Regions from separate parts of the Bacillus sp. AC266 genome, predicted to be linked through region 1. Evidence: riboswitches for the same ligand, from Rfam matches in the RefSeq annotation. Region 1 holds a riboswitch; the other holds the start of a gene.
The links. A riboswitch is a leader RNA that binds a small molecule or an ion and turns the genes downstream of it on or off. The one in region 1 is predicted to bind FMN.
Positions count from the first base shown of each region.

Region 1 (16,724 bases):
TAGGTTATCTGATTATTTATTTGCGCTTGCTAGAGTAATAAATGCGCGTTTACAAGTGAAAGATGTGGAGTATAACCGCAGTGCACTTGTTTTTCGTAATAAAGAAGAGAAGGAAGTGGAGTAATACACTTTCTTTTTTTTGTATACTTTTTTCTGTAATATCCCACAATAGAGAAGGTATGACGGTTATTAGAAAACGGAGGATGTATATGAAAGCGTTAAAATGTGGCGTGGTGATATTGAGTGTATTATTTTTATCTCAATTACATGTTTACGCTGAAGGGAATCAGTGGATATGGCCTGTTGATGGGCAGATAAGTGATTATTTTGGGACAAGACATGGGAAACACTATGGTATTGATATAGCTGCGCCTATTGGAACGCCTGTTGCAGCTATTCAAAATGGTAAGGTGACAAAGTCTTATTTTTCAAGTAGTTATGGAAATGTTGTGTTTATTAAACATGGAGAATATGAGGCTGTTTATGCGCATTTAAATAAGAGATATGTAGTTCAAGGTGATAACATTTCAAAAGGAGAGCTAATTGGAGAGGTAGGGAATACAGGAGAATCGCGAGGAGCGCATTTACATTTAGAAGTGCATCAAGGGAGATGGACGATGGAGAAAAGGAATGCGATGAATCCGTTGCTTGTTTTAAATGAACAAAAAAATCAAGTTGTGTCATCATCACTATATATTGTACAAAAAGGTGATACTTTAGTTGGTATTGCCCGGAAATTTAGTATGACAGTTGAGGAAATTAAAGTGAGGAATGGATTGCGACAAGAGCAAATCTATCCGAACCAACAACTATACGTCAAGTAAAGGCAACGTCTCAAAAGCATAACTTTTGAATAAATTTATTTTTTTCTTATTTAAGATTGCGATAGTAAATGAAATTATATCGAACATAGCTCTTATTATATCGACATTTCGACAAGAAATATCGACTAACAATAAAATGCGACAGTAAGAGCAACCTATTCCTAACGAAAAACCGTCCCAAAAGATCTTTTGGGACGGCTTCTTTTACCAAAAAATAAAGACACATATAAATCCAGTAATAGCTAAGTAGCTATATAAGTAAAAGACTTTTGTTCTTGTTTTTTCTTTTGTCCGAAATAGTACGATAGTTGGTTCGATTAGACCAATTGTAAGACAAAGTAAACCAAGAAGCATAAAGCCAATTGAAAGAGAATACAGGGCGATTTGTGGTGCTTGAAATGGAATCATCCATTTTAATAAAAATGCAATAAGTGCAGTGTAACAAATGCAACCGATGTATTTATTCAATGGTGTATCAGAACGGAAACCAGGAAGTTTCTTGGAAAACGGACGGGAAACAACTTCCGTTTGTAAAGATGTATGTTCTTCAATTATTTTTTGAGCTTCTTTTCCTTTTTGGAAAAGGGATAAAATCCAGTTTCGCTCACCTTGGAAAATAAATTGAGAAGTTGTTAAATAGTGATCAACTTTTACCTTATTCCAACTCTTCCATGGATGACGCTCACACAATTTTAATTTACTTTCTGTTTTTTTATCATACTGATAAATACTTATGCCATCTTGGTCAAAAGTAGCGTAGTATGTCTCTCTTGAGAATGTGCCTAGATCAATTGGACAGTAGAAAAGTAATTCTTTTTTCAAATAAAAGTATTCTTTTCTTAAGTTCTTTTTCATTGCTTCTCGAATAGAGTGTCTTTTATCTTTCTTCATGACATTTCCTCCATAACTCAGAAAATGTTCTTATCTTAACAATTCAACATCTTATCACTTTTGACGACATATGACTAGGGGGATTCATAAGAGAAATACCGAATTATAAAAAATATGGGTTGTATTGTAAAATATAGTGATCGTTTCTTTAATTATATAAAATCAATAACTTATTTTTAGTAAGTTACACTTTTTTTGTTCACAATACGATCATGTTGTTGTATAATGAAGTGGAAAATAGAATATCGGTCTATCTTCGGGGCAGGGTGAAAATCCCGACCGGCGGTGATGAACATTTAATAATTTCGTTCTAAGCCCGCGAGCCGTTAAGGCAGGATTTGGTGTGATTCCAAAGCCGACAGTACAGTCTGGATGGGAGAAGATGGAGGTTCAAGCGTTCAAAAAAGATAAGTATTTGAACGTCTGTTTGATGTGCCTTAAAATTCTCCCTTTGTGTAAATCACAAAGGGTTTTTTCGTTCTATGAAAAAATAGGCATAGCAGAACCTTTCCACTTTCCATGAGAAGATCGATGGAAAAGGAGAGAGAAAGATGAAACAAAAAAACAGTGTAGTGCAGATGGTGAGTGTAGCGATGCTAAGTAGTATTGCGTATTTACTAATGATGTTGGATTTTCCATTCCCAGGGCTTCCGCCATTTTTAAAAATTGATTTTAGTGATGTGCCAGCTTTAATTGCGGCGATAATTTTTAGTCCAATTGCAGGTGTAATTGTAGAAGCGATAAAAAATATTTTGCATTACGGAATTCAAGGAAGTTTAACGGGAGTACCAGTAGGAGAAGTAGCAAACTTTATAGCGGGATGTTTATTTATTGGTCCAGCAGCATTCTTATTCCGAAAGTATCGCACAGTAAAAAGTTTAACGACAGGATTAATGCTAGGTACAATTACTATGACAGTTATTATGAGTGTGTTAAACTACTTTATTATTTTACCAGCGTACACTTGGTTTTTAAATTCACCAGCTATGTCTAGTGATATTATGCGACAAACTATTGTAACGGCGATATTACCGTTTAATGTAATTAAAGGAATTGTTGTAACAATTGTATTTGTAGCACTATTTTCACGCTTGAAAGTATGGGTATTTGCAAAAATGAAAAATGCTTAAAAATATTAAACCATTGGCAGCGTAACTGCTAATGGTTTTTTTGTTAGTGAGAATGAAAAAGAGTGCAAAAAATCCCCCTCATACTTATGAGGGGGATTTTTTGAAGTTAATAAAAGACTATTCGAATTTTAAAGAGTCGCCATCAAATGATTCGTCAGCAACTTTAATTGAGTCAGTTGGACAACCTTCGAATGCATCCATCATATCTTCAATTAATACATCTGGAATTTCAACGATACCTTGGTTATCGTCTAATGTTACAAATGCAATGCCTTCATCATCATAGTCATAAATGTCTGGTGCAGCAGCACCACAAGCACCGCATGCAATACAAGTATCTTTGTCAACGATTGTATATTTTGCCATATTTTTTCCCTCCTGATAATATGTATGTGAAAAGTTCGCCAAAAAATTATAATCTTATTGTAAAACGGTTTTAAAAACTTTTCAACATAAAATTATAATGATAATGCTTATCAATTAGAGTGTCAACTTATTTTTGAATTATTTCATAAGATTTTCAAAATACTTAAATGTTATTTCGTTTGATACAATAGAATATATACAAGCATGTAGTGTGAATATGATAAGTTAAATGAATAGCAGTTAATGTGCAATCGTATTGAAAAAGGAATGAAGTTAGACTGAGAGGTGGAAGCGGTAATGCAGCTACAATATACTTTATTATATTGTTTAAAACAATTGAATGGTGAAAGAACCGTTTCTTCGATTTATTATTTATTAAAAGGAAAGAGATCGTCGCAAACATTACAAGATGGGAATATGTTTCAAATTTCTTTTTTGTTTGGGATTTATAAGTCATTAAATAGAGCTGATTATGATCAAGAAGTTGCAAAGTTGTTACAAACGGATTTAGTTCAAGGTATACATGATAATACATATGTGTTAACGACGGCTGGTAACGTGCAATTAAACAAATGGGAAGGTGACTTTGCCTTTCCGACATATTTAAATGGTTTACACTATGGTGAAATAGGTGAAACGTTTTGGAAGAGGTTATCATTGATCGTTCAAACTATTTCGAATTTACAACAGGCGAATACGAAATTTATTCCAATTCAACAGGATACAGAAATAATGATGTGGGTGAAACGTTTTCTCACTGGAATACCGTATATGAGAAGTGAATTGGCTAAAAGATTATGGAAGGAAATGCATACTCTTTTACAAAAAAATAATCCAGTAGAGGCGACAATCGTAATATATCGGTTAACTGGGTATAAACGTATTGGGTGTACTTTACAACAATTAGCGGAAATTACGAAACAAGATATATTTCGAGTGTATTTTTTATTTTGGGGTACAATCCATTTCCTTATTCAAGAAGTTCGCAATAAAGAAAATGAGTTTCCATTATTAGCTGAAATTATATCTTATCCAAATGAGAAAGCTGATTTATTTAGTTTATCAACGAAAAAAACATATAATCTTTGGAGACAAGGACGCTCTTTAGAAGAAATAGCAACAATTCGGAATTTGAAGGTTGCCACGATAGAAGACCATTTTGTAGAAATTGCTTTACGAGAAAAAGAATTTTCTATTGAAATGTTTATGGAAAAAGAAAAAATGGAAAAAGTAACAAAAGTAATTGAAGCATTACAAACACGTAAATTGCGAGTGTTGAAGCAAGCGGTTGGAGAGGAAATCTCTTATTTTGAAGTACGTCTTGTATTGGCACGGATGGAGGGTATAAATGAAGCTTGAGGAATATTTATATAAGTGGTTTGGATATTCTGAATTTCGTCCGGGGCAAAAAGGAGTTATTACGGACTTATTGGAAGGAAAAGATGTTGTAGCAATGCTTCCGACTGGAAGGGGAAAGTCAATGTGTTATCAACTTCCGGGGCTTCTGCAAGAGGGTACGGTGCTTGTTGTATCACCATTATTATCTTTAATGGAAGACCAAGTTACGCAATTAAAGTATGTCGTGAAAAATCGAGTTATTGCATTGAATAGTTTTCGGACGTTAATTGAAAAAAGAGAAGCAATGAAAAAGCTATCTTTTTATAAATTTGTTTTCGTATCACCAGAGATGTTGCAGTCGGAACTTCTAATAAGAGAATTGAAAAAAATTCATATTTCATTATTTGTCGTAGATGAAGCGCATTGTATTTCACAATGGGGCTATGATTTTCGGCCAGATTATAAAAAATTAGATAAAGTAATTGAGAGTATCGGATCTCCGACAGTATTAGCATTAACAGCAACTGCGACAAAGGATGTATTGCGAGATATAGCGGAAAGTTTAAATCTAAAAAATATTGCTGAGCATGTGTACTCAATTGATCGTCCAAATATTGCGATGGAAGTGCAATTTGTGGAAACAATAGAAGAAAAAAAAGAGGCGCTTTTTGAGCATGTAATGTATTTGCAAGGGCCTGGTATTGTTTATTGTTCAAGTAGGGCCTGGACAGAGCGTTTAACCGAGTATTTAAGAGGAAAAGGAATTACAGGTGTAGCTTTTTATCATGGTGGTATGGAACATGAAGAGCGTATGTTAATTCAACAACAGTTTATGAATGACCAGTTGCAAATTGTAATATGTACAAGTGCTTTTGGGATGGGGGTAAATAAGGCGAATACAAGATATATTATTCATTTTCAATATCCGACAAATGTAGCTTCATATTTACAAGAAATTGGAAGAGCGGGAAGAGATGGAGAATTGAGTATAGCCATTTTATTATGTAGTCCATTGGATCACGATTTGCCAATTTCAATCATTGAAGATGAATTACCAAGTAAATCGCAAATACAATTTTTATTTTCGTTACTACAAGAAAGAATGTTTCAAACGAAAGTATTACCATTAGAAGATGTAGAAGAAATTTGTTATAATGCAGCAAGATTTAATGAACAGTATTGGCGCTTTACACGTTATCATCTCGAACATCTTGGAATCATACAACAGCGAAATCTCATGTTAGAGAGCTTGTCAGATGAAATAATGCACAGATTAATAGCGGAAGTGGAAGTGAGAATGCGTAATAAATATAGTGAGCTAGAAAATATGAAGTCATGGATACAAGTTCAAGGATGTAGACGTGAATATTTATTACAACAATTCGGTTATAGAAAAGAAAAAGAGATAGAAAACTGTTGTGATTACTGTGGTATTACAAAAACGGATTATAAAAAAAGACGAGCGCAACAGTTAGTTTTCGACTATAATTGGGAAACAGAGTTACAAAAGCTTTTCGGCCTAAGAAAGATGGAGGAATGATGAACATTCAAAGGCATAATGTTGAAGATATGAGTCCGAGAGAAATAAGACTGAATCTCTACATAACACAACTAATCATTATTGGTATCGGTTGTTTACTAGCATATATATTATTTCAAGATAAAAGAGAAGTTTATAGTTTATGGAAATGGGAACCGGTTTCTATACTTTTAATAGGTAGCTTGTTAGCGATTTGTATTGTGTTATTAGATTATGTTGCAATGCGAGTGTTTCCAGAATCTTGGTTTGATGATGGTGGCATTAACGATAGAATGTTTCAAGGGATTTCTGTCATGCATTTACTCGTTATCACGTTTATTATTGGCTTTGCGGAAGAGTTTTTATTTAGAGGTGTAGTGCAGACTCATTTCGGAATTGTAATAGCGAGTTTAATTTTTGCTGTGTTACATATTCGGTATATAACGAAGCCTTTTTTGTTTTGTTTCGTCTGCTTTATTAGTTTTGTTTTTGGTTATGTATTCGAGTGGACAGGAAATTTGTTTATAACAATCTTTGCACACTTTCTTGTTGATTTTATAATGGGGCTCCAATTAAGAAAATAAATGGAAGGTGGTGGTGAACAACATGAGAAAACGAATTCCTGATTTTGAAGAGGAGTTAGAAGTTGAGCAAGTGGAAGAAGATGAAAGTTTACCGCCGCGTAGTGAAATTCATAGAAATAAAGAGAACAAACCAAAGTTTAAAATGAATCACATTTTCGTCCGAGTGTTAACATTTTTGTTCATATTGTTACCTATTAGTATCCTATGGTATACAGATAAGTATATACAGGTAAAAAGTGATAGTAATAATGCTGAGAAAAGTGCGTTTGAAGTAATTTTCTTTGATTCCGCTAAGACTGAATCAAAGAAGCAGTCTGAGAAAGTAGCAACTCATGTTGTGAAAGATGGAGAAACTTTAGAAAGTATAGCGAAGCAATATTTCTCAGATGAAGATGGGATAGAAATAATAAAAAAGTATAATGATTTACAAGAAGACGAAGTGAAGGTAGGACAAGAATTGAAAATTCCTATAAAAGATAAGTCCACGAAGTATGAGAGCTAGCTAAATGAGTGATATATAGCTCCACATAAAATTAAGGACTATACTTTACGAGGAAGGAGAGTAAAAAATATATGTCATGGATTATATTATTATGTACTCTCATATGCATTGGTTTTGTATGTCTTCTTGGAATGTATAAAGAAGCGATGCGTAATACAGTGTTGGAACATACTTTAGTATTCGAAGAATTTCCGGAAAGTTTTCAAAAAGTTAAAGTTTTTTTTATTTCGGATATTCATAGAAGGATCATTTCTAGCTCGCTAATTGAACGAGTGAAAGGAAAAGCAGATATCGTAATTATTGGCGGTGATTTAGCTGAAAAAGGAGTACCTTTATCGCAAATCTCTTTAAATATTCAAAAGTTAAGAGAAATAGCCCCTGTATATTTTGTATGGGGAAATAATGACTATGAAATTGAATATCACGAATTAGATGCTTTATTAATAGAAAATAATGTGAAGGTATTAGATAATACAAGAGTTGTATTTGAATCTGAATTAGGAGAGAAAATTTGCTTACTCGGTATCGATGATGTTGGATTAGAACGAGATCGTTTAGATTTAGCGTTGTCTGATTGTAAAGAAGAAGGTTTTCGCATTTTAATTAGTCACAACCCAGATATAATAAAGAAAATGTCTGGTAATGAACAAATTTCGCTCGTATTAAGTGGACATACACATGGAGGCCAGATTCGGTTGTTTCCATCTGAAAAGTATTTAAAGGGTGGCATATATAAGCATTCTAATACGACTCTCTTTGTTAGTAATGGGTATGGAACAACATTGTTCCCTCTTCGTTTTCGGGCACCTTCCCAAACACATATCATTACGTTATGCGGAGGGAAATAATGCCGAATTCAAATGGAAAATATAATATAAAAGCTGTCTCAAATATACTCGGAATTCAACCGAGTACACTTCGCGCATGGGAAAGACGCTATCATATTATTGCCCCAAAGAGAAATCGTGCGGGGCATCGTTTATATACAGAAGAGCATATTCATATTTTGAAATGGTTAATGAACAAAGTTTCTGAGGGGATGATGATTGGACAAGCAGTTCAGTTATTAGAAGGGAATCGGTTGCAGAACAACGTTCAAAAAGAAAAAATTACTGATACAGAAGTTGTTTTAGTGGACGATATACTACAAGCTTTGTTAGAATTTGATGAAATTACAATTTCTGCATTATTAAACGAGGTTTTTAGTATATATTCAACGGAAAAGGTTGTTGCAAGCATCATTCTTCAAGTGGCAAACAAGTTGTTAACTTTAAAAAGTAATAATGAGATTACAATGTCGCAATTCAAATATGTTGTATCATTCTTACAAACACGTTTAGGAATGATCTATCATAATGCGTCGGTGTATTCTTCCGTTAACAAAGTTTTCGTTTTAGAAAATAATATATTAAAAGGATTTATTTTCGCGACGTATTTACGACTAAAAGGATATCAAACAATGTATATGGGGACAAGTTTAGATGAAGAAGGTATTTTACTAGCTATTGAACAATTACAACCTAAATATTTGTTTATATCTTTTGATGATGAACGAGAACTTGAAGAGGCAGTAGAGTTTATTGACTTGTTGCAAGAAAAAAATGAAAACATCTCTGGTGGTTTTATAGGAAGAAAAGGCATTGGAGATCAATTAAATCTTCAAAATATCCTAATTGGTAACACGAAAGAAGAATGGGATGGATGGTTAAAGATGTCGGAATAGTCGTTCGAAAAGAACCATCTATTTTCTATTTCATATAATAAAAATTAGATGCAATGGTTACGTAGGGAGGGTATGAGATGAGACTGGAACGTTTAAATTATAATAAGATTAAAATTTTCCTAACATTTGATGATTTATCTGAACGAGGATTAACGAAAGAAGATTTGTGGAGAAATGCACCGAAAGTACAGCAACTATTCCGTGATATGATGCAAGAAGCAAATACAGAATTAGGGTTTGAAGCGGATGGACCGATTGCTGTTGAAGTATTTTCTCTACAAGCTCAAGGTATGGTTGTAATTGTAACAAAAGAAAATCACGAAGTGGACACAGAAGATGAGTTCCGTGACGAGTTTATTGAAATGCAAGTGACTCTTGATGAAAGTGAACATATACTTTACGAGTTTGCTACATTAGATGATGTAATCAATTTGTCAAATCGCTTATATAACCTTGGTGTAACTGATGGGAAGTTGTATACGTGGGATGATCGTTTTTATCTTTGGATAGAAGAAGAAGAGCAATTTCAATTATTGAAGGCGGATTTTATAGCTATTTTAGCGGAGTACGGTAATCCGTCAACAGCAACAATTTACCGCGTAATGGAATATGGTAAAGAATTAATGGATTCTCAAGCGATTGAACAAATATACAATTACTTTGTGAAAAAACAAAACCTCAGCTAATGTAACGTAGCTTGAGGTTTTATTTTTATTCAGCTGAAAATCTAAAATCTATAAAACGAAGTGTAGGTAACAAGACTAGCCGATCTGTATGTTAAAATGTAATCAGTATTTCTTGATGAAATAATGGTTTTATCGAATGTATTTTGATGAAAATAAAAAAATATTTAAATATTTAAGTATTTTACTTTTCTAAAAGCAATAAAAGGACTATAATAATAGTGAAAACGCTTGCAATACAAAATAGTTTGTATATATTTGTTAGCGTTTTCTATTGCATTCCAAATTTAACGGTGTATACTAGGCAATGAAGGTTTACTAAACAAGTGAAATTACAGGGGGTTTACTTACTATGGTAGCCGAAAAGGGAACTCAAACGAAAACACAACAACAAGGGGAACAACATTTTGAATTGTTAAATTCAACACAAATTGTAATTAATGAAGCATTAGAAAAATTGGGTTATCCAAACGAAGTATATGAATTATTGAAAGAACCAATTCGTATGATGACAGTGAAAATTCCAGTTCGTATGGATGACGGGACTGTTAAAATATTTACAGGATATCGTGCACAACATAATGATGCTGTTGGTCCAACGAAAGGTGGAATTCGCTTCCATCCAAACGTAACAGAAAATGAAGTGAAAGCACTTTCTATTTGGATGAGTTTAAAATGTGGTATTGTTGATTTACCATATGGTGGAGGTAAAGGTGGAATCATTTGTGACCCGCGTGAGATGTCTTTCCGTGAATTAGAAAGATTAAGCCGCGGTTATGTACGAGCAATTAGCCAAATTGTTGGTCCGACAAAAGATATTCCGGCTCCAGATGTATTTACAAACTCACAAATTATGGCATGGATGATGGATGAGTATAGCCGTATCGATGAATTTAATTCACCAGGATTTATTACAGGTAAACCACTTGTATTAGGTGGATCACACGGACGTGAAACAGCGACTGCAAAAGGTGTAACAATTTGTATTCGTGAAGCTGCGAAAAAACGTGACATTGATATTAAAGGTGCACGCGTTGTTGTTCAAGGATTTGGTAATGCGGGTAGCTTCTTAGCTAAATTTATGCATGATGCAGGCGCGAAAGTAATTGCAATTTCAGATGCTTACGGTGCATTACATGATCCGAATGGATTAGATATTGACTACTTACTAGATCGTCGCGATAGCTTTGGTACTGTAACAAAACTATTTAATAATACAATTTCAAATACAGAACTGTTAGAACTTGATTGCGACATTTTAGTTCCTGCTGCAATTGAGAACCAAATTACAGAAGAAAATGCTGATAAGATTAAAGCGAAAATTGTGGTTGAAGCTGCAAATGGTCCAACTACATTAGAAGCAACAAAAATCTTAACAGATCGTGGTATCTTACTTGTTCCAGACGTATTAGCAAGTGCTGGTGGCGTTACGGTATCTTACTTTGAGTGGGTACAAAATAACCAAGGTTACTACTGGACTGAAGAAGAAGTAGAACAACGTTTAGAAAAAGTAATGGTAAAATCATTCGATTCAATTTATGAAACATCACAAGTTCGTAAAGTGAACATGCGCTTAGCTGCATACATGATTGGTGTTCGTAAAATGGCTGAGGCTAGTCGCTTCAGAGGTTGGGTATAATATATAATGTTTTGAGAAAACGTGATTTCCTTTCGAGGGAATCGCGTTTTTTTGTTGAAGTATTAAATGAGGTGTTGTATATGGGGAATGAAATAATGGAACGAGTAGACCAATTAGAAGAAAAGGTTAAGGTGTTAGAGGGTGAACTTGCAAGAGCTAAGAGAGCCCGAAAAACAAGTGTCGTTCGGGTGTTCGGCGAAGGATTATTATTTTTAATATTTGGTGCAGTTGTAGTTGGACCAATTATCGCGTTTATATTCACAATTATTACTTGGTTTGGTGAAAAATAGAATAAAAAATAAAAAAGAACGCTTGTTCTGCACGAACAAACGTGCTATACTTTCCTTAGATAAGCAAAACGGAAATGATTTTAAGGAGAGATAAATGATGAAAATGACAGTAGACCAAAGATTTATGATGCCAGCAGATGTTGTAGAACGAGTGGAAGTATTACGAAACAAACAAAGCAAGCGTGGCACATTATTACAATCGGTAAATAAATTTTTCGGTTTAGATACGAAAGAAGATTGTATTTGGTTTTACGGTTTTTACGGAGTGGCTGTAAGTATTGTATTATTTATGGTATTCACATCAAATATTTTCGATGTTCTCTTCGCATAAGAAATATGCCATAAGGACATTGCCACCGAATACATATATAAGGAAGTAAGGTAATTTTTTAGAGCGGGAGTTGGTAGTAATGGCGATGTTCCCTATAGAGCGTAACTATATTGGGTATGGAAATTCACGACCAGGAATTCCTCTTTCAAAAGTAAGATTTATTGTAAGTCATGACACGGGGAACCCTGGTAGCAATGCGATAGGAAATCGGGATTACTTTAATGAAATACAACCGAAAGCTTCAGCGCATACATTTATTGATGATAAAACAATATTAGAAATTGTCCCTATAAATGAAGTTGCGTACCATGTTCGATACAATGTGCCAACGGATAATGAGTTATTCGGTTATGATGCGAATAAGGCTGCAATTGGGGTTGAACTTTGCTATGGTGGCGACGTAAACTTTTGGGAGGCGTATACTCGTTTTACGTGGTATCACGCTTATTTATGTCAAAATTTCGGTTTAAATCCTAAAAAGGCTATTGTGTCACACAAAACGTTGGATCCTACTCGGAAAATCGATCCTGAGAATGTATTAGGGCAACAAGGAATTAAATTTCAGCAGTTTTTAGCAGATGTCTATCGGATGTATGTTTCGTTTAGATGACAAATATATGAAAAATGAATACAATAAAGATAGATGCCTACTGCTGTAAGTAGGTTTTTTCTTGTTTATATAAATAGAGCAGAGGTAGAAGACTAGGAGTGAACTAAGTATGCAAAAAGAAACAGTTATTATTATCGGAGGCGGTCCATGCGGATTAGCAGCGGCGATTTCGTTGCAAAAAGTGGGGTTAAATCCGTTAGTAATCGAAAAAGGAAACATTGTAAATGCAATTTATAATTATCCAACTCATCAAACATTTTTCTCCTCTAGTGAAAAATTAGAAATTGGTGAAGTTGCTTTTATTACAGAAAATCGTAAGCCATTTCGTAATCAGGCGCTTGCGTATTATCGTGAAGTAGTAAAGCGTAAATCTATACGTGTAAATGCATTTGAACGAGTGGAACAAGTTCAAAAAGATGGTGATGTTTTTAAAGTTGAAACGACGAAGCGTGACGGAAACAAAGAAATATATGTTGCGAAATACATTGTTGTCGCAACTGGATATTATGATAATCCGAATTATATGAATGTACCTGGTGAGAAACTTGAGAAAGTAGCTCATTACTTCAAAGAAGGACACCCTTATTTTGATCGAGATGTCGTTGTAATAGGTGGTAAAAATTCAAGTATAGATGCAGCGTTAGAGCTTGTTAAATCGGGTGCACGTGTAACAGTTCTATACCGTGGTGGGGAATACTCGCCAAGTATTAAGCCGTGGATTTTGCCGGAATTTGAGGCGTTAGTACGAAATGGGACAATTCAAATGCATTTCCATGCGCATGTAAAAGAAATTACTGAGCATACGTTGACGTATACAGTAGATGGTGAGGCAAATACAATTCAAAACGATTTTGTATTTGCTATGACGGGTTACCATCCAGACCACAGCTTCTTAACAAAAATGGGAGTTCGGATTGATGAAGAAACAGGGCGCCCGATTTATATAGAGGGTAGTATGGAAACAAACGCTGAAAATATTTTTATTGCAGGTGTAATTGCTGCGGGAAATAACGCAAATGAAATATTTATCGAGAACGGTAGATTCCATGGAGATGCGATTGCGCAAACCATTGCATCAAGAGAAGAATAAAAAGAAGCTGTCGAAATCTTCGACAGCTTCTTTTTTAATCGTGCATAAACATATGTTGGATTGTTTCGTGAGAGTTTGTGTTTTCTAGTGCGACTAGTAATTTAATTCGCGCCTTTTGAGCGTTTAAACCGTAGGTGAAAACAATGCCCATATCTTTTAATTGTTTTCCGCCACCTTCATAAGAGTATACGTCTTGAACGATACCGTTAAAGCAGCGTGAAACTAATACAATTGGAATGCCTTTTTCTATTAATCGCCCTAGACTAGGAAGTGTTCTTGGAGGTAAATTACCTTGTCCAAGTGCTTCAATAACAATTCCGTCTACTGGTAGTGTTTCGATTGCTGATAATAATGTATCATCCATACCTGCGTATGCTTTTAGAACGACAACGTTTTTAGAAATCTGTCGTACTGTGCATGTTTCGTGATGCACTAAAGCATGATGGAAAACAACACCACGTTTTGTTACCATGCCAATTGGTCCGTACTGTGGACTTTGGAATGTCGCGACATTACTTGTGTGCGTTTTTGTTACATTTGTAGCACAATGTATTTCGTCATTTAATACGACTAGAACGCCTTTTTCAGCAGCTTCATTACTACTAGCAACTTTTACAGCTGATAAGAAATTATATAGACCATCGGCACCTAATTCATTGCTAGAACGCATTGCCCCTGTCACAACGATTGGGATAGTTGCTTGAACTGTTAAATCAAGAAAATAAGCTGTCTCTTCTAATGTATCGGTACCATGCGTGATGACCACGCCATGAATATCGTCTTGTTTTACTCTTTCGTCAATGATGACTTGCAATTGTAGCATTTCGCTAGGAGTCATGTGAGGAGATGGAAGATGGAACACATCTTCGACAATTAAATCAACATCGCCTTCTAAATCAGGAATAAATTTTAAAAGAGGATTCTTTTTACCTGGTTGTACGACCCCAGTTTCTTTATCTTCCTCCATTGCAATTGTTCCACCTGTGTGTAAAACTAGGATTCTTTTCAATGCTTATACCCCTTTCAAGTTGAAAAATACATTTAGAACATAACATGTTTTGAGTAAATTCGACAATGAAAATGTATAAAAGTATGCTTAGAAAATGACAATAAAATAAATTACTTTAAGTGTGCTCCGGTAAGTGGTTATTAGGTTAGGTTTTGTTTATGGAAATTTATGAGAGTAGATGTGTAAGTGTAGAGAGGGAAGGAGTGAGTTTTTTTGAAAAAAGTGGAGAAAATTATAATTCGTATATTACTGATTCAATTTATTTTTCTTTCTGTCGTCCAACTGCTTTTTATACATAAATCTTCAGTGAAATATTTATCGAAAATTGTTTATTACGAAGGTGTCGTCACGAAAAATAAGGCGGAAATCTTACAGGTGAATAAGTAGTTTTCATTTTCTTCTATGATGGATTATGCTACAATTATTGAGGATTTAATGACGTGAGGCAAATGAGAAGAAGCAGGGGGAAAATACCTGCTTTTCGTTTTGTTTTATAAGTGAAAAATGAGGTGTTACAATGGATAAACGAATTTCGATTGCTATAGATGGTCCAGCGGCTGCTGGGAAAAGTACAGTGGCAAAAGTTGTTGCAAAAAAACTTTCATATGTTTACATTGATACAGGCGCAATGTACCGTACTATTACATATGCAGCCCTTGAACAAAAAGTGGATATTGAAAATGAAGAAAAGTTAATGGAAGTTGTAAAAAATGTAAATATTGAATTTCAGCAAGGGGAAAATACACAACTTGTATTTTTAAATGGACAAGATGTTTCTGAAGTGATTCGTACGCCAGATGTGACGAATCGTGTATCTATTGTAGCAAAGCATCGTCTTGTTCGTGAAGAAATGGTACGTCGTCAACAAGGATTAGCTAAAAAAGGCGGCGTAGTAATGGATGGCCGTGATATTGGTACACATGTACTACCAGATGCTGAAGTGAAAATCTTTATGCTTGCTTCTGTAGAAGAAAGAGCGGAAAGAAGACATTTAGAAAATATGAATAAAGGTTTCGATTCTAATTTAGAGCAGTTAAGAGAAGAAATTGCTAGGCGTGATAAATTAGATTCAGAACGCGAAGTTTCTCCTTTGAAAAAAGCTGATGATGCATTGGAATTAGATACAACTTCTTTATCAATTGAAGAAGTTGTCCAAAAAATTATGGGTATTGTTTCAGGAGTATTTGCGAAATAAAGAAAGAGGACTATCCTCTTTCTTTTTTTTTTTTTTTTTTGAAATGTAAAGGATAAGTGAATTATAAGTCTCTTTTCTTGACAAATGGGCTAATTTGTAAGAAGTTAGTTACAGAGGGAAAAAACTGTCAGAATATATTCGCTATTATATTTCAAATCATACTTTCTTCAAGATGATTTTGCTGTATACTATTTATATAGATTTAATATAGTTTCTTGTGAACTGTATTGAAACAGAATATGTGATGATAAATTCTTAAACATGCAAATGAAAACATTTGTTTTCATTTCGTATATACATAAAAATGCTTTGTCAATTCTGTAGGGAGGTATTTCCATGGTAGAGAAAATGAATGAAGAAGTTATGAATTCAAAAGAATTACAAGTTGGTGACGTTGTTACAGGTTCTGTAACGAAAGTTGAAGAGAAACAAGTTCTTGTAAATGTTGGATACAAAACAGATGGCGTAATTCCGATTAGTGAATTAGCTAACGTTCATATTGAAAAAGCAAGCGATGTTGTAGAATTAGATCAAACACTTGAATTGAAAATTATTAAATTAGAAGATGATGATCTTGTTTTATCTAAGAGAGCTGTTGACGCAGAAAAAGCGTGGGTAGAATTACAAGAAAAATTTAATTCTGGTCATGTATTTGATGTTACTGTAAAAGATATCGTGAATGGTGGGTTAGTTGTGGACCTTGGTGTTCGTGGTTTTATCCCAGCTTCACTTGTAGAAGTACATTATGTAGAAGACTTTGCTGACTATAAAGGAAAAACATTAGCGGTGAAAATTGTTGAATTAGATCGTGAAAAAAATCGTGTTATTCTTTCACATAAAGCGGTAGTAGAACTAGAACTAGATTCTAAGAAAAAAGAAGCAATCTCTTCGTTAAAAGAAGGGGATATTGTTGAAGGAACAGTACAACGATTAACGGATTTTGGTGCTTTCGTTAACGTTGGTGGTGTGGACGGTTTAGTTCACATTTCACAAATTTCAC
Region 1 covers NZ_CEEDEC010000003.1:409,461-426,184, reverse strand. The annotation lists gene AC0IXC_RS15395 (cob(I)yrinic acid a,c-diamide adenosyltransferase) at 1-124, shown strand, start outside; gene AC0IXC_RS15390 (peptidoglycan DD-metalloendopeptidase family protein) at 210-824, shown strand; gene AC0IXC_RS15385 (hypothetical protein) at 1,029-1,715, opposite strand; FMN riboswitch at 1,964-2,103, shown strand; gene AC0IXC_RS15380 (ECF transporter S component) at 2,267-2,845, shown strand; gene AC0IXC_RS15375 (ferredoxin) at 2,963-3,211, opposite strand; gene AC0IXC_RS15370 (YpbB family protein) at 3,509-4,570, shown strand; gene AC0IXC_RS15365 (RecQ family ATP-dependent DNA helicase) at 4,560-6,089, shown strand; gene AC0IXC_RS15360 (CPBP family intramembrane glutamic endopeptidase) at 6,089-6,652, shown strand; gene AC0IXC_RS15355 (LysM peptidoglycan-binding domain-containing protein) at 6,675-7,154, shown strand; gene AC0IXC_RS15350 (metallophosphoesterase) at 7,226-8,002, shown strand; gene AC0IXC_RS15345 (MerR family transcriptional regulator) at 8,002-8,877, shown strand; gene AC0IXC_RS15340 (genetic competence negative regulator) at 8,955-9,563, shown strand; gene gudB (NAD-specific glutamate dehydrogenase) at 9,913-11,199, shown strand; gene AC0IXC_RS15330 (hypothetical protein) at 11,280-11,489, shown strand; gene AC0IXC_RS15325 (DUF3961 domain-containing protein) at 11,584-11,820, shown strand; gene AC0IXC_RS15320 (peptidoglycan recognition protein family protein) at 11,900-12,430, shown strand; gene AC0IXC_RS15315 (YpdA family putative bacillithiol disulfide reductase) at 12,540-13,520, shown strand; gene ansA (asparaginase) at 13,555-14,529, opposite strand; gene AC0IXC_RS15305 (DUF5359 family protein) at 14,743-14,916, shown strand; gene cmk ((d)CMP kinase) at 15,047-15,724, shown strand; gene rpsA (30S ribosomal protein S1) at 16,061-16,724, shown strand, end outside.

Region 2 (16,724 bases), on a different contig from region 1:
GGATTTCCTTTTTCAAATACGTGTAAGTGATACGAGCGTTTTTCCTCAGTCCCATGAATAAAATAACGACGTCTTGAAATACCATTTTCCCCTTTTACGATGTAACCAAGCTCTTTAAAACGTTCATTCCAATGATCTACTCTGTCGATACTCTCTACTTCCATAATCATATCTATAATTGGTTTAGCTGCCAGTCCTGGCACTGACGTACTTCCAATATGATGGACTTTCACCATTTCTGGCATCGCCGATTTTAATCTTTCGGCTTCCATTTGGAATTTCTCACTCCAATGATTTTCATACGGAACGACTACAATTTCCCTCATTCTAACTCCCCTTTTCTTACAAACTCGTCAAAAAAATGATCAGCGGCATTTCACTGACCATCTTTTTATTATTTAAAGTCTTTCCAAGTAAGGCTACTTTCACTTAACAGTTCTTCAAATGATTTATTCTTTTCACGTTCTTTTTGTTCCTTACGCTTTCTTTCTTGTTCTGCTGCCTCTTTTTTCTCTTCTCTCACTTGCAACTCTTTTTTCTTATTCTTTAATTGTTGCATTAACGAATCGTTCAATTGATCACCTAGTGTAAGTGATTCTTTCTCTGGTTGATTCATTTGAGAGTGTCTTTGTGTTTGTCTTTGCTTCTTTTTCTTCATACTATTCACCTTTTACTTTTTTCTCCATTATAGAGGATACACGGCGAAATCGACAATAAAAAAGGTTCCCTACTCTATTATTTATCTTTTGTAAATATGTTAATTTTTCGAAAAAACTAAATTTTTATATGGATATAATCCTAGTAATCTATTAAAATTATGTCGTATGATGTCAGATTATAAAAAAAGGAGAAATTAATTATGTGGAAAAAAATTATTCCTGCTGTTGCTGTTTTAAGTACTATTACTTTTTCAAGCGTATTCGCCGCTCCTCCATCTCAGACTCCTGCCGAACAAAACCGATACATAGACGTACAAATGCTTGGTATTAATGATTTACATGGTCAACTAGATACTGTAAAAAAAATTAACAATAAAGAAGCTGGTGGTGCTGATTACTTAGCTACTTATTTAAAAGAACGCAAAAAACAAAACCCTAATACACTTCTCGTACATGCTGGAGATATCGTCGGAGCTAGCCCACCAGTTTCTGCTTTATTACAGGACGAACCAACTATTGAATTTTTAAATGATTTAAAGTTTGATGTTGGTACAATTGGAAATCATGAATTTGATGAAGGCATTGATGAAATGCGACGTCTCATTTATGGTGGATATCATGAAAAAACAGGGAATTTCAAAGGAGCAAACTTCCCTTATGTCGCTGCAAACTTCTATAATAAATCAACTGGCCGCTTATTTTTACCACCATTTACTGTAAAAATGGTAGATGGAGTTCCTGTAGGATTCATCGGAGTTGTTACAACGGATACACCGAATGTCGTTATGCCAACTATGCTAAAGAATGTACAAATTACTGATGAAGTAGAAGCTATTAATAAATCTACTCAGCAATTAAAGCGTCTCGGTGTTAAATCTATCGTAGTCCTTGCACATGTTGGAGGTACAACTGATGACACTGGTGTAACAAACGGTGACCTTACTCGCATTGCAAATGAAACAGATCCCGAAGTTGATGTTATTTTCGGCGGACATAGTCATACGTACGTAAATGGTACTGTAAATAATAAACTTATCGTGCAAGCGAATTCTTACGGAATGGCTTTTTCGGACGTAGATGTAACAATTGATAGAAAAACAAAAGATATTGTGAAGAAAAAAGCTGAAGTTATTACAACGTACCATGAAGGTGTAGAGCCTGATAAACAAGTAAAACAAAAGTTAGATCAATATAAAGAAAAAATCGCACCTCTTGTAAATGAAGTAGTCGGAAAATCTACAGCACCTATCGACCGTAAACAAAACGATGCTGGTGAATCTACACTTGGAAATTTAGTTGCGGATGCCCAGCGCCAAACTATGCAAACACAAATCGCTCTTATGAATCCTGGTGGAATTCGTAATGATCTAGACGCTGGAGATATTACATGGGGCGAATTATACGGCATTCAGCCTTTCGGAAACCAATTAATTAAAGTAGATCTAACAGGTCAAGATATTCGTGATATATTAAATCAACAATGGCAAAAAGGAGCAACGAGAATGCTTCAAATTTCAGGTATTCAATACACTTGGGATGCAAATAAACCAAATAACGAAAAGGTTACGAATATCCGTTTAACAAATGGTGAAGAATTAGTTCCCTCTAAAACGTATAGCGTAGTTGCAAATGCTTTCCTAGCTTCTGGCGGTGATGGATTCGTATCCTTTAAAAATGGAAAAAATGCTGAAACTGGTCCAAACGATTTTGAAGCATTAGTCGATTATGTAAAACAAGTGACAGAACCAATTCAGCCGATTATTGATGGACGTATTCAAAAAAACAATTAAATACTATTCAAACTAGTGCGTGACACTCGAAAGAAGAAGCTCCTTTTATATGCAAGGAGCTTCTTCTTTTAGAGTCATACGTATTGTCATTCTTCTAGTGCAGTAAAGGATACGCACATAGCCCCTTGTTTCTTCGTAGTATATAGAAAACTATAATGGGAAGATTTGTATGTATTTCTATCAAACAATGACGATACATTGTATCGACGAAACGACAAATCAACAAGTGAAAGAAACATTTCGGAGCGCAGCAGCTGATGAACAAAATCATGCCGTTTGGTTCCTATATTACTTTTCGAAACAAAACAAAAAATGAAATAAAAGAAAGGATACACGCTCTTATATGGAACATAGTATCCTTTCTTTTATTTCTCTGGATACGTTTCATGATTAACATCATACCGTTGCAAAAATTCCTGTAGTGCTTCTTCTACAATTTTAGACTTTTGAATCCCTTTTGATTCCGATATAACATCTAGTCTTGCTAATACTTCTATATTAATCGAAAAGGTTCGTTTCTTTTTCTCTGTGCTCTTACTTATAATTTGAACACTTACTTCTTCTCTTTTTCTTAGCAATTCATAAATGCTTTGTAACTGTTCATAAATTAGTAATTGATAGTCTGTTTTTGCATATTGAAGGGCAGTAGCTTCTTGGATTTGCAAATGACGTGGCTCTTCACCATCACCTATAAAGATACGTTTTTTCTGCTCTCCATCATATTCATATCCAATCACCCTTAATTTCTTTGATAATGTATATGGGCTCATTTCAAGCCGTTTCGCTATAATAGCGATTGATTCGCGTCTATTTAAAGAATCAATAATTTCTCCAATCGTCATATTCTCCCTCCTCTCTTAATCGCCTAAACTTGAAATCAAACCAGTATGTTATGATACAATGATTTTCTAGTAGTATATGCAAAAGAAAGAGCCTGTGCGATTCATACCATTTAAGAAAAGGAGGTTTACATATGCTTTTTCGTAGCCATACCCCTCAGTTTTACAACGAAAAGAAGCAACTAATCCCTAACAGTATCGCTACGATAGAAAGCGTTATGATTAATGACCGGAAACAATCTCTCCTTATACGCGGCCAAAACGTGGACCAGCCTATTTTATTATGCTGTCACGGCGGCCCTGGTATGGCACAAATCGGCTTTATTCGCCATTTTCAAAAAGAGTTAGAAAAGCACTTTATCGTTATTAATTGGGATCAGCGAGGGGCAGGTAAATCCTTTTTATGGCGGGACATCCAAACAAATCTTACGATTGATCAATTTTTTTCAGATGCAAAAAAGGTTATTCAATATCTTCTCAAACGCTTTAATAAGCAAAAACTATTTCTCGCTGGTCATTCTTGGGGAAGTATTATCGGACTACAAATCGCTAATCAATGTCCCGAATATATAGAAGCATACATCGGCATCGGTCAAATCGTACATATGAAGCAAAATGAAGAATTACTATATCAACATTTAATTAGCTCTGCCAAAAAACATGACCATAAAAAGGCATTAGCTTCTCTTTTAAAATTAGGGAAACCACCCTTTTTAGATACGAGACGCCTCATTATTCAAAGAAAGTGGCTTGGTACATTTGGAGGAGCAATCCAAAATGGATCTTCCTTTTCTTTCATACGAAAAGGCTTCTTTTCTCCTGAATATACGCTATTAGATTGGTTCAAATTTCTCGCAGGAAATTTAAAATCCGGAGTTTTATGGGAAGAGATGCTGACAATCGATTTCTTTTCATCTATTTCAAGTTTATCTATTCCTGTTTATTTTTGTTCTGGTCGCTATGATTATCAAACTCCTTATGCACTCGTTCAACAATATTGCGATGTCATTCAAGCTCCTATTAAAAAGATGATTTGGTTTCCAAACTCGGCACATTCTCCAGATTTAGAAGAGCCTGAGTTATTCGCTAAATCTTTACAATCAATTAAACAAGAACTATCTTTTCAACATTAATAACAAAAGGCGCTTTTACATTTCATAGAAAACATTTTATAATGATATGTCGCAAGTATATGTCACTACAAACACTTGCTTGCCTTAACAGAATAAAAATTAGGGAGATTACATTTATTATGAACGCTGTACTCATCGCAGTAGCAGTCATGCTACTGCTTAGTTTGTTACGTGTCCAAGTCATTGTCGCCATTATCGTTGGAGCTTTAACAGGCGGACTTATCGGCGGACTCGGTATTTCAGAAACAATCAGTACTTTTACAGCCGGCCTTGGGAACAGTGCTCCTATCGCATTAAGCTACGCAATGCTCGGTGGATTTGCTATTTCCCTTTCAAAAACAGGACTTCCTGATGCAATGATCCAATCAGCTTTAAAATGGATCGGCAACGAACAAGACACGAAAAAACAAGTCTATTCTAAAATACTTATATTATTTATCATTTTAACAATGGCTTGTTTCTCACAAAATATTATCCCTGTTCATATCGCCTTCATCCCAATCTTAATTCCAGCACTTTTAAAAGTATTAAATGAGCTGAGGGTGGATCGTAGGCTTGTAACATGTCTTATTACATTTGGGTTAATTACCCCTTACATGTGGGTTCCAGCAGGGTTCGGAAAAATTTATCATGACGTATTGCAAACAAATGCTGCGCAAAGCGGTCTTACGTTTGATGTCGCACTTATTCCAAAAGCGATGACTATTCCAGCAATCGGTATGATTATCGGATTATGTGTAGCGGTTTTCATTACATACCGAAAACCACGTACATATGAAACAGAACAAATTCATTCTGCACAGAATGAAATCGTTCCCTATACGAAAAGAAGCATTACTTTGGGTTTATTATCAATACTCGCTACATTAACTGTGCAATTAGCAACAGAATCAATGATTTTTGGTGCTTTAGCAGGTATTATCGTCTTATCAGTTAGCGGTAGCCTCCCTCTTAAAGAAGCCGATGCTATTTTAACGAGTGGAATGCGTATGATGTCCTTTATCGGATTTGTTATGATTTCTGCCGCTGGATTTGGCGCTGTTCTTCGAAAAACTGGACATGTTGAATCTCTTGTGCAAACGAGTGCACATATAATCGGAAATAATAAACCGCTTGCTGCATTTCTTATGCTCATTATTGGACTTCTCGTTACGATGGGAATTGGCTCTTCCTTTTCAACCATCCCAATCTTAACAACAATTTTCGTACCATTATGCGTCCAGCTCGGATTTAGTCCCATGGCTACAATCGCAATTATCGGTACAGCTGGTGCACTTGGTGATGCAGGTTCTCCAGCATCTGATAGTACACTTGGACCAACGTCCGGTTTAAATGCTGATGGTCAGCACCATCATATATGGGATACATGTGTCCCAACATTTCTACACTATAATATACCGTTACTTATATTCGGCTTTATTGCCGCAATTACACTATAAAAGGTGCGTTTTAAAAACGCACCTTTTACTTTGTTGTTTCTCTCTCAATGCACCTAAATTCTGTTTCCACTTCTTCTTGTCGCACTTGTTTCTTCTTTATTTTTCCTATTAACTGTTGAAAAGCTATTTCCCCATTTTCTTCGATATAACTTCCAATCGTCGTTAATGATGGACTTATCCATTCACCCTCTACACTCCCGTTAAATCCAATGATTTGTAACTTACCTGGTATATGAATATTAAGAGTTTTCGCCGCCCTGATTAGCTCAATAGCGACCTTATCACTTGAAGCTACAACCCCATCTATGTATGGATGCTTTTGTAACAATTCAAGAAACTGTTGATTCGTATACCCTTGTACAATTTCCTCTCGATAAGAAAGTCCTTCTTTCCAAGCAGTATCTAGAAATCCTGCCACATGCTCTTCCATTTCTTCACTCTTTACTCCCTCACCGATATAAGCAAGAAACTGGCAGCCTTTCTCTTTTAATAAAGAAACAGCTTTCTGTCCACTTTCATAATAGCTCATAAGAGATTGTCGTTCTTCAAGCACAGCGAAAGGAAGTGAGATTTCTCCTATACTTCGAAAAACAGATTTCGTCATTATAACGCCTGCAATGTTATTTTGCTCCAACATATCTATGTATCTATTCTTATTTTCTATATTACAAACTATTACTTGATACCCTTCTTTGTATGCTATTTCCTCAACGAAACGGAGCAAAGTGATGTATGATGGATTATGCAAATTATCTACAAGTAATGCAATCACCGTTGAAGGCTGTTTAAATAAAGGCTTTGCTGTAGCATTCGGTCTATAATGTAATTCTTCAATTGCTTTTTTTACTTGTTTGACCGTATCTTCATGGACATATCCTTTTTCGTTAATGACTCTTGAAACGGTTGCGACTGAAACACCGGCCAATTTTGCAACATCACGTATAGTTGCCACATCGTCACCCCTTAATATGGTAATAGATTACAATTTTAAATTAAACCAAAATATAACATTCGTCAAGGTTATTGTTTTATATTTCTGAAAATTGTTACACAATTTCCACTCTACTCAGAAAATATACTCCAGCTGAATTTCATGTGAAATCGCGATATTATCATAACCAATAAACGGAATTTCTTTCTTTATTTTTCGTGCTTCCTTTACCGCATCAATATACAAGTCCGTCATCATGAAGTTACGTTTTTGATAAAAACGAAGTGCGTTCATATTATCATTCGTCGTAATAAGCCACAATTTTTTACATTCGTTCTCTTTTGCCACTCGCAATACACAATCCACCAGTTTTGTACCAAGCCCCTTCCCTTCCTCAAAACTATTTAACGATACAATTTCACACATGTTTTCTATCACTTTATATGTTACAATTCCCACTATTCTGTTATTTCTAAGTGCAATAAAACCAGGTAATTCTTCTAATTGATGTACTCTGCCTCGCGAGACCATCATTGAGCTTCCCCAGTTTTCACACATAAAATCCTGAATTACTTCTTTCATTTCTGGTGTGATTTTTTGTATATGAACCATACACGATTTCTCCCCTTTTCACATCATTGTGATACAATGTTAGTGTATCACATGTAGAGGTATTTGGAGGATGAGGTAAAGTATGAAACGTTTTTTTACAGCATTGTTTACTATACTAGGTGCACTAACTGCGATTGGGATTTTCTTTACAAATAAAGTTATGTACTTGAAGAAAAAAACAGAGGAAGAAGTTTTAGAACGCGAAACGAAAAAGCATTTTCATTTGGACGATTTTAAGGCTATTCAAAAAGAAGAGGTTCACATCCCTTCTCAATTCGGATACGAACTTCACGGATATTACATGCCAGCTGGTCATTCCAATAAATTTATGATTTTTTGCCACGGTGTGACTGTAAATAAAATGAATTCCGTTAAATATGCAAACTTATTTTTAAATAGAGGATATAACGTATTTATTTATGATCATCGCCGTCATGGTAAAACCGGTGGTAAAACAACAAGTTATGGCTATTATGAAAAACATGATTTAAAGTCAGTAGTTGACTGGCTAAAAGATCGTTTCGGAACGAATATTACACTCGGAATTCATGGTGAATCTATGGGCGCTGCAACTCTTCTTCAATATGCAGGATTTGTAGAAGATGGTGCTGATTTTTATATTGCTGATTGTCCTTTCTCTGATTTTTATGGACAGTTACAACATCGTTTGAAAGTTGAGTTTCATTTGCCAAAATGGCCTTTATTACCTTTAGCAAATGCCTTTTTAAAAGTTCGTGATGGCTATACAATTCGTGAAGTTTCACCAATTGATTGTATAAAAAATATTAACAATCCGGTTCTCTTTATTCATAGTAAAGATGATGACTATATTTTATCTGATATGACGAAATCACTTTATGAAGCGAAAGAAAATAATAAACAGCTTTATATTGCAGAACATGGTGCACACGCTTGCTCTTATAATGAAAATAAAGAAGAGTACGAAGATGCCATCGATCAATTTTTAAACACATATGTAAAAGAAACAAAAAACAGGCTTGCATAAGCCTGTTTTTTTACTGCGCTAAAATGTCTGTAACTTGTTCCATATTTTCAGAAATCCACTTTACTGCCTCGTCTAGCGTTGGGAATTCCGTCGTTTGAAAAGTTACCTCATCTTGAAGTAACCAAACATCTTTCGGTTCTTGTCCTACACCTGCGATTGACCAATGAAGTAAACTATATGGATGATTATCATTCAAAAATGATGCCCATGTGCGCTCATTTGCAATATTTTGTAGTGCGTGTAATTTTTTATCCATCTTTCGTCACCTTACTCTAGTCAGTTATACAAACTATTATAACACTCTCTTCTCTCTCAAACAAAGTGCTCTTTTTATATTGTCAAGTACTCTCCCTAATTATATGATGAGAGTAAGCGTTTGGAAAGGAGGGATAACGTTGGCAAAAGTACAAATTAAAGTGAATGATAATGGCTCTTTTCGCGTTACAGGGGACGTGGAATTAGTTGACTCACAAGGGAATGTATTCCCAGCAAAACCAGCATTTTCTTTATGTCGTTGTGGTTTATCAAAAAACATGCCTTATTGCGATGCTTCGCATAAAGGCAAATTCGAGTCTGTTGTTAGAGCACCAGAGGCAGAATAAATATTTAAAGAACATGCACATTTATTTGTGTATGTTTTTTCTTTTGATCAAAGCCTATACAGCCCTTCCCCTTTCCACATTTCTATTACTTTCGTCCCCATTCAAATCGGCATATATTTTCAAACAATTCTTCACATTCGAACATTTTTTACTATGCTTTTTTCTTTTTTGTGCTATAATGTGAGCAAACAACATCCTTCGGGGTCGGGTGAAATTCCCAACCGGCGGTGATGAAGCGATAGCTTCTAAGTCCGTGACCCGTTTTCAACGCGAAAACGGTGGATCTAGTGAAACTCTAGGGCCGACAGTATAGTCTGGATGGGAGAAGGATATGTTTTCTAGTAATTTTATATAGCGAATACACTTTTATTTCAGTATGCATATTTTTAAAGTTTCATTTTGAATCTTTATATATGTTTTATTTTGTATAGTTATGTTTCTATACTGAAATAAAAAGATACGACTAGCGTTGAAAGAATTTGATATTTTGCTAGGTTTTTTCCTTATGCCAAAATATCAGTCATCGTTAGGTTTCTTTCCTATACTTTCGTATTCGAACTATATTTCTAGAAATCACGTCTCCCAAACCCCAAGGATATAAAATCCTTGGGGTTTTTTGATTTTTTCAGGAGAGGTGAAAAGAATGACAGATCAAGAATATATGAGGATTGCCTTGCAGTTAGCACAAGGAACATCGGGACAAACAAGCCCAAATCCTATGGTTGGTGCCGTTGTTGTTAAAGATGGAAAAATTGTTGGAATGGGTGCCCACATGCGTGCTGGTGAAGAACATGCTGAAGTTCATGCTCTTCACATGGCTGGTGAAAGAGCAAAAGACGCTACCGTTTATGTAACACTTGAACCGTGTAGCCATTTTGGAAAAACACCCCCTTGCTGTGAATTACTCATTGAAAAAGGAGTTCAGCGTGTTGTAATTGCTACTCTTGATTGCAATCCACTCGTTTCCGGAAATGGAAAAAGGAGATTAGAAGAAGTTGGAATCGAGGTAACTACTGGTGTTCTTGAGGCGGAAGCCACTTTATTAAATCGATACTTTTTTCACTATATGAAAACGAAACGTCCCTTTGTAACAATAAAAACAGCAATGAGCTTAGATGGAAAAACAGCAACTATAACCGGTGAAAGTAAGTGGATTACAGGCGAAGAAGCACGCGCTGACGTTCACCAATATCGTCATATACATGATGCTATTCTAGTCGGTGTGAATACAGTTCTAACTGATAATCCACACTTAACAACACGAATTCCAAACGGAGGTAAACATCCTATACGCGTTATTTTAGATACCCACTTACGAACGCCGCCATCTTCTCATGTCATAACAGATGGCTTAACTCCGACATGGATTATTGTCGGTAAGGATGTAAACAAAGAGAAAATAGCGTCTTATAAATCTAACAATATAGCTGTATTCCAAATGAAAACACAGCAAATTGAAATACAAGATGTCCTATCCCTGCTCGGTGAGAAACAAATTCTTTCTCTGTTCGTTGAAGGTGGTCAAACGGTGCATGCAAACTTCTTAAAAACAAATAGTTTTAATGAAATCGTGACCTATATAAGCCCGAAATTAATTGGTGGAAAAGATGCACCCACCTTATTTGGCGGAGCTGGTTTTTCGAAGTTACAAGATGCACTTTCCTTAACAATTCAAGAGATGAAACAAATCGGTAATGATATAAAAATTGTTGCAACCTTAAAAAGCGAGGTGACGGAATGTTTACAGGAATCGTAGAAGAGTTAGGAACGATATCAAGCATGACTCAAAGTGATGAAGCAATGAAGCTAACTATTAGCGCAAAGCAAATTTTATCGGATGTCAAATTAGGTGATAGTATCGCAGTTAACGGCATTTGCTTAACAGTAACTACTTTTACGACTACTTCATTCACTGTCGACGCAATGCCTGAAACAATGAAAGCAACATCACTTCGTATGCTAAAGCCAAGTGCCAAGGTGAATTTAGAGCGGGCGATGGCTGCAAACGGACGATTCGGTGGACATTTCGTCACCGGACATATCGATGGCATCGGTACGATTTTAACTAAAAAACAACATTACAATGCCATCTATTACAAAATAGCAATTTCTGATGAATTACTACGCTATTGTTTGCATAAAGGATCCGTTGCTGTTGATGGCACTAGCTTAACAATATTTGATATAGACGAATCTTCAATTACAATTTCACTCATCCCGCACACAGTAAGCGAGTCTATAATCGGAGAAAAAAAAGCCGGGGACATCGTAAACATTGAGTGTGACATGATTGGAAAATATATTGAACGCTTTATTTCAAAGCCAGTAAAAAGAACAGGGTCAATGACCGAAAACTTTTTACAAGAAAACGGATTTCTATAAGGGGGAAGCACAATGTTTCATCGTATTGAAGAAGCTCTAGAAGATTTAAAACAAGGAAAAGTCGTTATCGTATGTGATGATGAAAACCGAGAAAATGAAGGCGATTTTATTGCTTTAGCAGAGTACATTACACCAGAAACGATTAATTTTATGATTACACACGGTCGTGGTCTCGTTTGTGTACCGATTACGGAGGAGTACGCAGAACGTCTACAGTTAGAACCAATGGTATCTCATAATACAGATTCACATCACACTGCGTTTACAGTCAGCATTGATCATGTTTCTACAACAACAGGGATTAGTGCTCATGAACGTGCAACTACGATACAAGAATTGTTAAACCCTGCATCAAAAGGCTCTGATTTCAATCGCCCTGGACATATCTTTCCATTAATTGCGAAAGAAGGCGGTGTACTGCGCCGTGCTGGTCATACAGAAGCCGCTGTCGATTTAGCCAAACTTTGCGGAGCAGAACCAGCTGGAGTCATTTGCGAAATTATAAATGAGGACGGTACGATGGCACGTGTACCTGATTTACTAGAGTGCGCAAGACAATTTGATATAAAAATGATTACAATAGAAGATTTAATTGCTTATCGCCGCCATCACGAAACACTTGTGACAAGAGAAGTGGAAATTACATTACCTACAGATTTCGGTACTTTCCATGCAATTGGCTATTCTAACTCATTAGATATGAAAGAACATATCGCGCTCGTAAAAGGTGATATTTCAACAGGCGAACCTGTACTTGTACGCGTTCATTCAGAATGCTTAACAGGAGATGTATTTGGTTCGTGCCGCTGTGATTGCGGACCACAGCTACATGCTGCACTTGCTCAAATTGAGCGTGAAGGAAAAGGTGTTCTTCTCTATATGAGACAAGAAGGACGAGGAATTGGCCTTCTGAATAAGCTTCGCGCTTATAAGTTACAAGAAGAAGGGTTAGATACTGTAGAAGCAAATGAAAAACTTGGGTTCCCAGCTGATCTTCGTGATTACGGTATTGGCGCTCAAATTTTAAAAGATTTAGGCTTACAAAGTTTACGATTATTAACGAATAATCCACGAAAAATTGCTGGCTTACAAGGTTACGATTTAGAAGTAACCGAGCGTGTACCGTTGCAAATGCCAACAAAAAAAGAAAATAAAACGTATTTACAAACGAAAGCAAGCAAATTAGGACATTTACTAAACTTATAATTAAGGGAGAGATACATTATGGTATTCGAAGGTCATTTAGTTGGTACAGGATTAAAAGTTGGGGTTGTTGTTGGACGTTTTAATGAGTTTATTACAAGTAAGTTACTTGGCGGAGCTTTAGATGGATTAAAGCGTCACGGTGTAGAAGAGAATGATATTGATGTTGCATGGGTTCCTGGTGCATTTGAAATTCCTTTAATCGCTAAAAAGATGGCCAATAGCGGAAAATATGATGCTGTTATTACATTAGGTACAGTAATTCGCGGTGCTACAACACATTACGATTACGTTTGTAATGAAGTAGCAAAAGGTGTTGCGTCTTTATCACTACAAACGGACATTCCAGTTATTTTCGGTGTATTAACGACAGAAACAATTGAACAAGCGATTGAACGTGCGGGTACAAAAGCTGGTAATAAAGGATATGAATCGGCAGTTGCTGCGATCGAAATGGCTCATTTATCAAAACAATGGGCTTAAAAAAGAGGCTACGGCCTCTTTTTTTATTTTCTCACCTTTTTTCGTACATCTTCTATTAATTCATCCATCGTTTTTCCTTCTGTTTTTATACGAAGAGCTTGTGCTGTTCTCCACACATTTTCTCTCTTTTCCGCTTCTTCTATAATAGAAATTTCCTTCCTCACTTCTTTTAAATCTTTTCCTTCTGTTTCAAGCCCAAAATGTTCAGCTTTCGTTCGAAAATGCTGTTCAATTCTTTGTTGCATTTCTTTTTGTTCAGGATTTTCAGCCGCCTTAACTGGATCAGCACTTATCGCTTTTATTAAAATCAGACAGGTCATAATAGTTAATATGTATTTGTACATGTAAAATCCTCCAACCCGATATAAATTACATTTTTACTATGTACAATTAGGGCTTGGAAAATTCGTCCACAAAATTATTTTTCTCGTCCAAAAGTGACTACTATCAAGCGTTAATGGACTTTTATTACATTTTATTTACAAAAAAAAGCAACCCCTTTAAAGAGTTTGCTTTTCATCTATCTTATAGCGCACATTCTTCAATCTCAAATCCTAAATCTTCAATCATACCCCAGTCCGCAGTCGGCTCTTGTCCAGCTGTTGTTAAATAGTCCCCGACAAAGATAGAGTTTGCTGCAAATAAACCAAGTGGCTGTACAGAACGTAAATTAAGTTCTCGACCACCTGAAATACGAATTTCTTTTGTTGGATTTACAAAACGCATCATCGCCAGCACTTTTAAACATTCTACAGGTGTTAATTCTTTTTGTCCTTCAAGCGGAGTACCCTTTACAGCAACAAGGAAATTACATGGAATAGAATCCGCATCTAAACGTTGTAATTCAAATGCAATTTCAGCGCGCTGTTCAATCGTTTCTCCCATTCCGAAAATTGCTCCAGAGCATGGAGAAATACCGGCTTGCTTCGCTTTTTGGACTGTATCAACACGATCGTCATACGTATGCGTTGAACAAATGCTATCATAATTGTTGGCATGCGTATTTAAATTGTGATTATAACGATGCACACCAGCTTCTGCTAACTGACCTGCTTGATCTTCATTTAAAAATCCTAAACAACAGCAAATTTTTAAATCTGTCGTTTCACGAATTTCCTTAACTGCTCCAATAACGTGATTTACTTCTTTATTCGTCGGACGACGACCAGATGCAACAATACAATATGTACCTGCTTTACGACGAATTGCTTCGTGCGCTCCTTCAACAATTTTCTCTTGTGTTAACCATGCATACTTATCAATCGGTGCTTCTGAAATAATAGACTGTGAACAATACCCGCAATCTTCAGGACATAATCCAGATTTCGTATTTATAATCATGTTCAACTTTACTTTCTTACCAAAATGATGATGGCGAATGATGTAAGCTGCATTCATAATTTCTAAAACCTCTGTATCATCAGCTTCTAATATTGCAATTGCATCTTCTTTCGTAATCATTTTCTCTTCTACTACGTCGTATGCAAGTTTTTTCCAATCCCTTTTTGTTTGTACTTGTTTCATTTCATCTCTTCCCCTCTTTTGTTATATACGTAAATAAAGCATGATATGTTGCCATTATCCCTTCTTTTCCCGTGAAGTCTCTTTCGTATATACGAAGCATCGTACGAAAGAGTGAAGGGCTTTGACAGTAAGACTCTTCATTACTATTGGTTGCCCCTACTTTTCGAATAGAATGTAGAAACTCCCTAACTTCTGTAAAGCTTTCTATGTAACACGTTTCAGAAACATGTACATTTCCTAATGGATTTTTGCATATATTCACTAACTGTTCTTTCGAAACGAATCGTTGTCCTATTGAAGTACAATTGTGTATCCCCTTTTCTTTCTTAGCACGCTGAAAAGACGTATGCAATTCTTGAAAAGTCGTATTACCAAACGTGGAAAATAATAATATTCCTTCTTCAGACAAATAGTTAAATAAATTTTTCACTGTCTCTTTTAAATCATTAAGCCATTGAAATGTAGCATTTGAAATGATGACATCATATGGATTTTCTAATTTTAATTGTTCAATATCTTCACATCGAAACATCACATTCCCCAAACTTTTTCTAGTTTTCGCGACTGCAATCATCTCATCAGCAAAATCCACAGCTGTAATATGAGCTTTCGGAAATAAATTTGATAATTGCTCTGTTACATATCCTGTCCCGCATCCAAGTTCTAAAATACGTATCGATGATGTTTCACTATATCGTTCCTTCAATGTAGAAAGTAACGAATGCGCCATCTTTTTTTGTACATTTGCATATTGATCGTAGGATACAGCCGCCCCGTTAAACCGTTTTTGCAGTAACGTTTTGTTGATCATGTCGTATCCCCTCTACAAATTGAATAATTTCATTTGCGCAATATTCAAAATTCGTTACACATAATGCATGCCCAGCACCGCTTACTACTTTTAGATTGGCATTCGTATTATTCGCCATACTATGGGCTGCAGACAATGGACATATTACATCCTGCTCTCCATGAAGGAGTAACAGCGGGGCTTTCATATCTATTACTTCATTTCTCATATCTGTTTCTATTAAATAATCTAAGCCTAATTGTAAAGACTGAATCGAGTCTCCTTTAAACTTCTGCGCAATCTCTTCAAAACTCGTATTCTCCCTCAGCTCACTTTTTATAAACATATTTTCATAGAAACGCTTCAAAGTATCTTCTTTTTTTCTCGTTAAATTCTTTTTCATACGTTCTACATGCAAGGAATTCCATCCACTTGTATAGTCACTTGTATTGGTAAATTTAGCGGTACCACCAATTAGTACCATACCTTGGGCCTTAATCTTTTTATAAGCTTGTACTGCCGCTAACGCTCCTAGTGACCATCCAACTAAAATTACATTTTCATCCTGCGCTACATCTATTATTCGCCCCGCAAATTCACTTTGTTCTTTCACGTTACGCCAATCTATACATTGAACAGAATATCCTTTAAAATACGGCAGAACCAAAGTCCAAACACCTTCTTCCATTCCCCATCCTGGAATAAAAATAAGCTTTAGCTCTTTCATACTAAAAACCCCTCTTCTTTGCCAATGCGTATAATATGCTGAATAGCCCATTTTAAATCGGCTATTGTATGTTGTGACGTAACTGCAAAACGGATTCGAGAACTACCAACTGGAACAGTCGGCGGACGAATTGCAATGGCTGCGATACCTACCTCTTGTAACCTTTCACTAAACCGTAAAGTATTTTCATTTGACCCAACTACAATCGGTACAATATGAGTTGAGCTATTTCCAATATCAAAACCAGCTTCTTGTAAATGCGTCCTGAAATATGCACCATTCTCTATAAGTCGCTCTCTTCTTTCGTTATCTTCTTTCACAATTTCAATTGCTTTTCGGATCGCCCCTAATGTTCCTGGTGGTAAAGCTGTAGTAAAAATCAAGCTTCTCATCATATTTTGTAAATACTCTATATAAATGGAATCACCCGTTAAATACGCACCATAACACCCTAAAGCCTTACTAAACGTCCCCATATGTATATCAATTTTTTGAGCAATATCTTTTTCTACATGAGATAATCCTGCTCCACCGATTCCATATATTCCACTTGCATGTGCTTCATCAACTATAATGATCGCCCCGTATTTCTCTTTCAGCTGAA
Region 2 covers NZ_CEEDEC010000002.1:699,147-715,870, reverse strand. The annotation lists gene AC0IXC_RS11325 (GrpB family protein) at 1-326, opposite strand, end outside; gene AC0IXC_RS11320 (YqkE family protein) at 395-658, opposite strand; gene AC0IXC_RS11315 (bifunctional metallophosphatase/5'-nucleotidase) at 860-2,449, shown strand; gene AC0IXC_RS11310 (hypothetical protein) at 2,619-2,765, shown strand; gene AC0IXC_RS11305 (ribbon-helix-helix domain-containing protein) at 2,815-3,291, opposite strand; gene AC0IXC_RS11300 (alpha/beta fold hydrolase) at 3,423-4,421, shown strand; gene AC0IXC_RS11295 (Na+/H+ antiporter family protein) at 4,541-5,860, shown strand; gene AC0IXC_RS11290 (LacI family DNA-binding transcriptional regulator) at 5,886-6,812, opposite strand; gene AC0IXC_RS11285 (GNAT family N-acetyltransferase) at 6,927-7,403, opposite strand; gene AC0IXC_RS11280 (alpha/beta hydrolase) at 7,486-8,409, shown strand; gene AC0IXC_RS11275 (DUF2552 family protein) at 8,420-8,665, opposite strand; gene AC0IXC_RS11270 (CDGSH iron-sulfur domain-containing protein) at 8,805-9,011, shown strand; FMN riboswitch at 9,202-9,345, shown strand; gene ribD (bifunctional diaminohydroxyphosphoribosylaminopyrimidine deaminase/5-amino-6-(5-phosphoribosylamino)uracil reductase RibD) at 9,655-10,767, shown strand; gene ribE (riboflavin synthase) at 10,749-11,393, shown strand; gene ribBA (bifunctional 3,4-dihydroxy-2-butanone 4-phosphate synthase/GTP cyclohydrolase II) at 11,406-12,599, shown strand; gene ribH (6,7-dimethyl-8-ribityllumazine synthase) at 12,618-13,079, shown strand; gene AC0IXC_RS11245 (hypothetical protein) at 13,103-13,423, opposite strand; gene bioB (biotin synthase) at 13,605-14,603, opposite strand; gene bioC (malonyl-ACP O-methyltransferase BioC) at 14,605-15,414, opposite strand; gene AC0IXC_RS11230 (alpha/beta fold hydrolase) at 15,380-16,120, opposite strand; gene bioF (8-amino-7-oxononanoate synthase) at 16,117-16,724, opposite strand, start outside.
Region 2: another riboswitch for FMN. It lies ahead of ribD (bifunctional diaminohydroxyphosphoribosylaminopyrimidine deaminase/5-amino-6-(5-phosphoribosylamino)uracil reductase RibD); the one in region 1 lies ahead of AC0IXC_RS15380 (ECF transporter S component).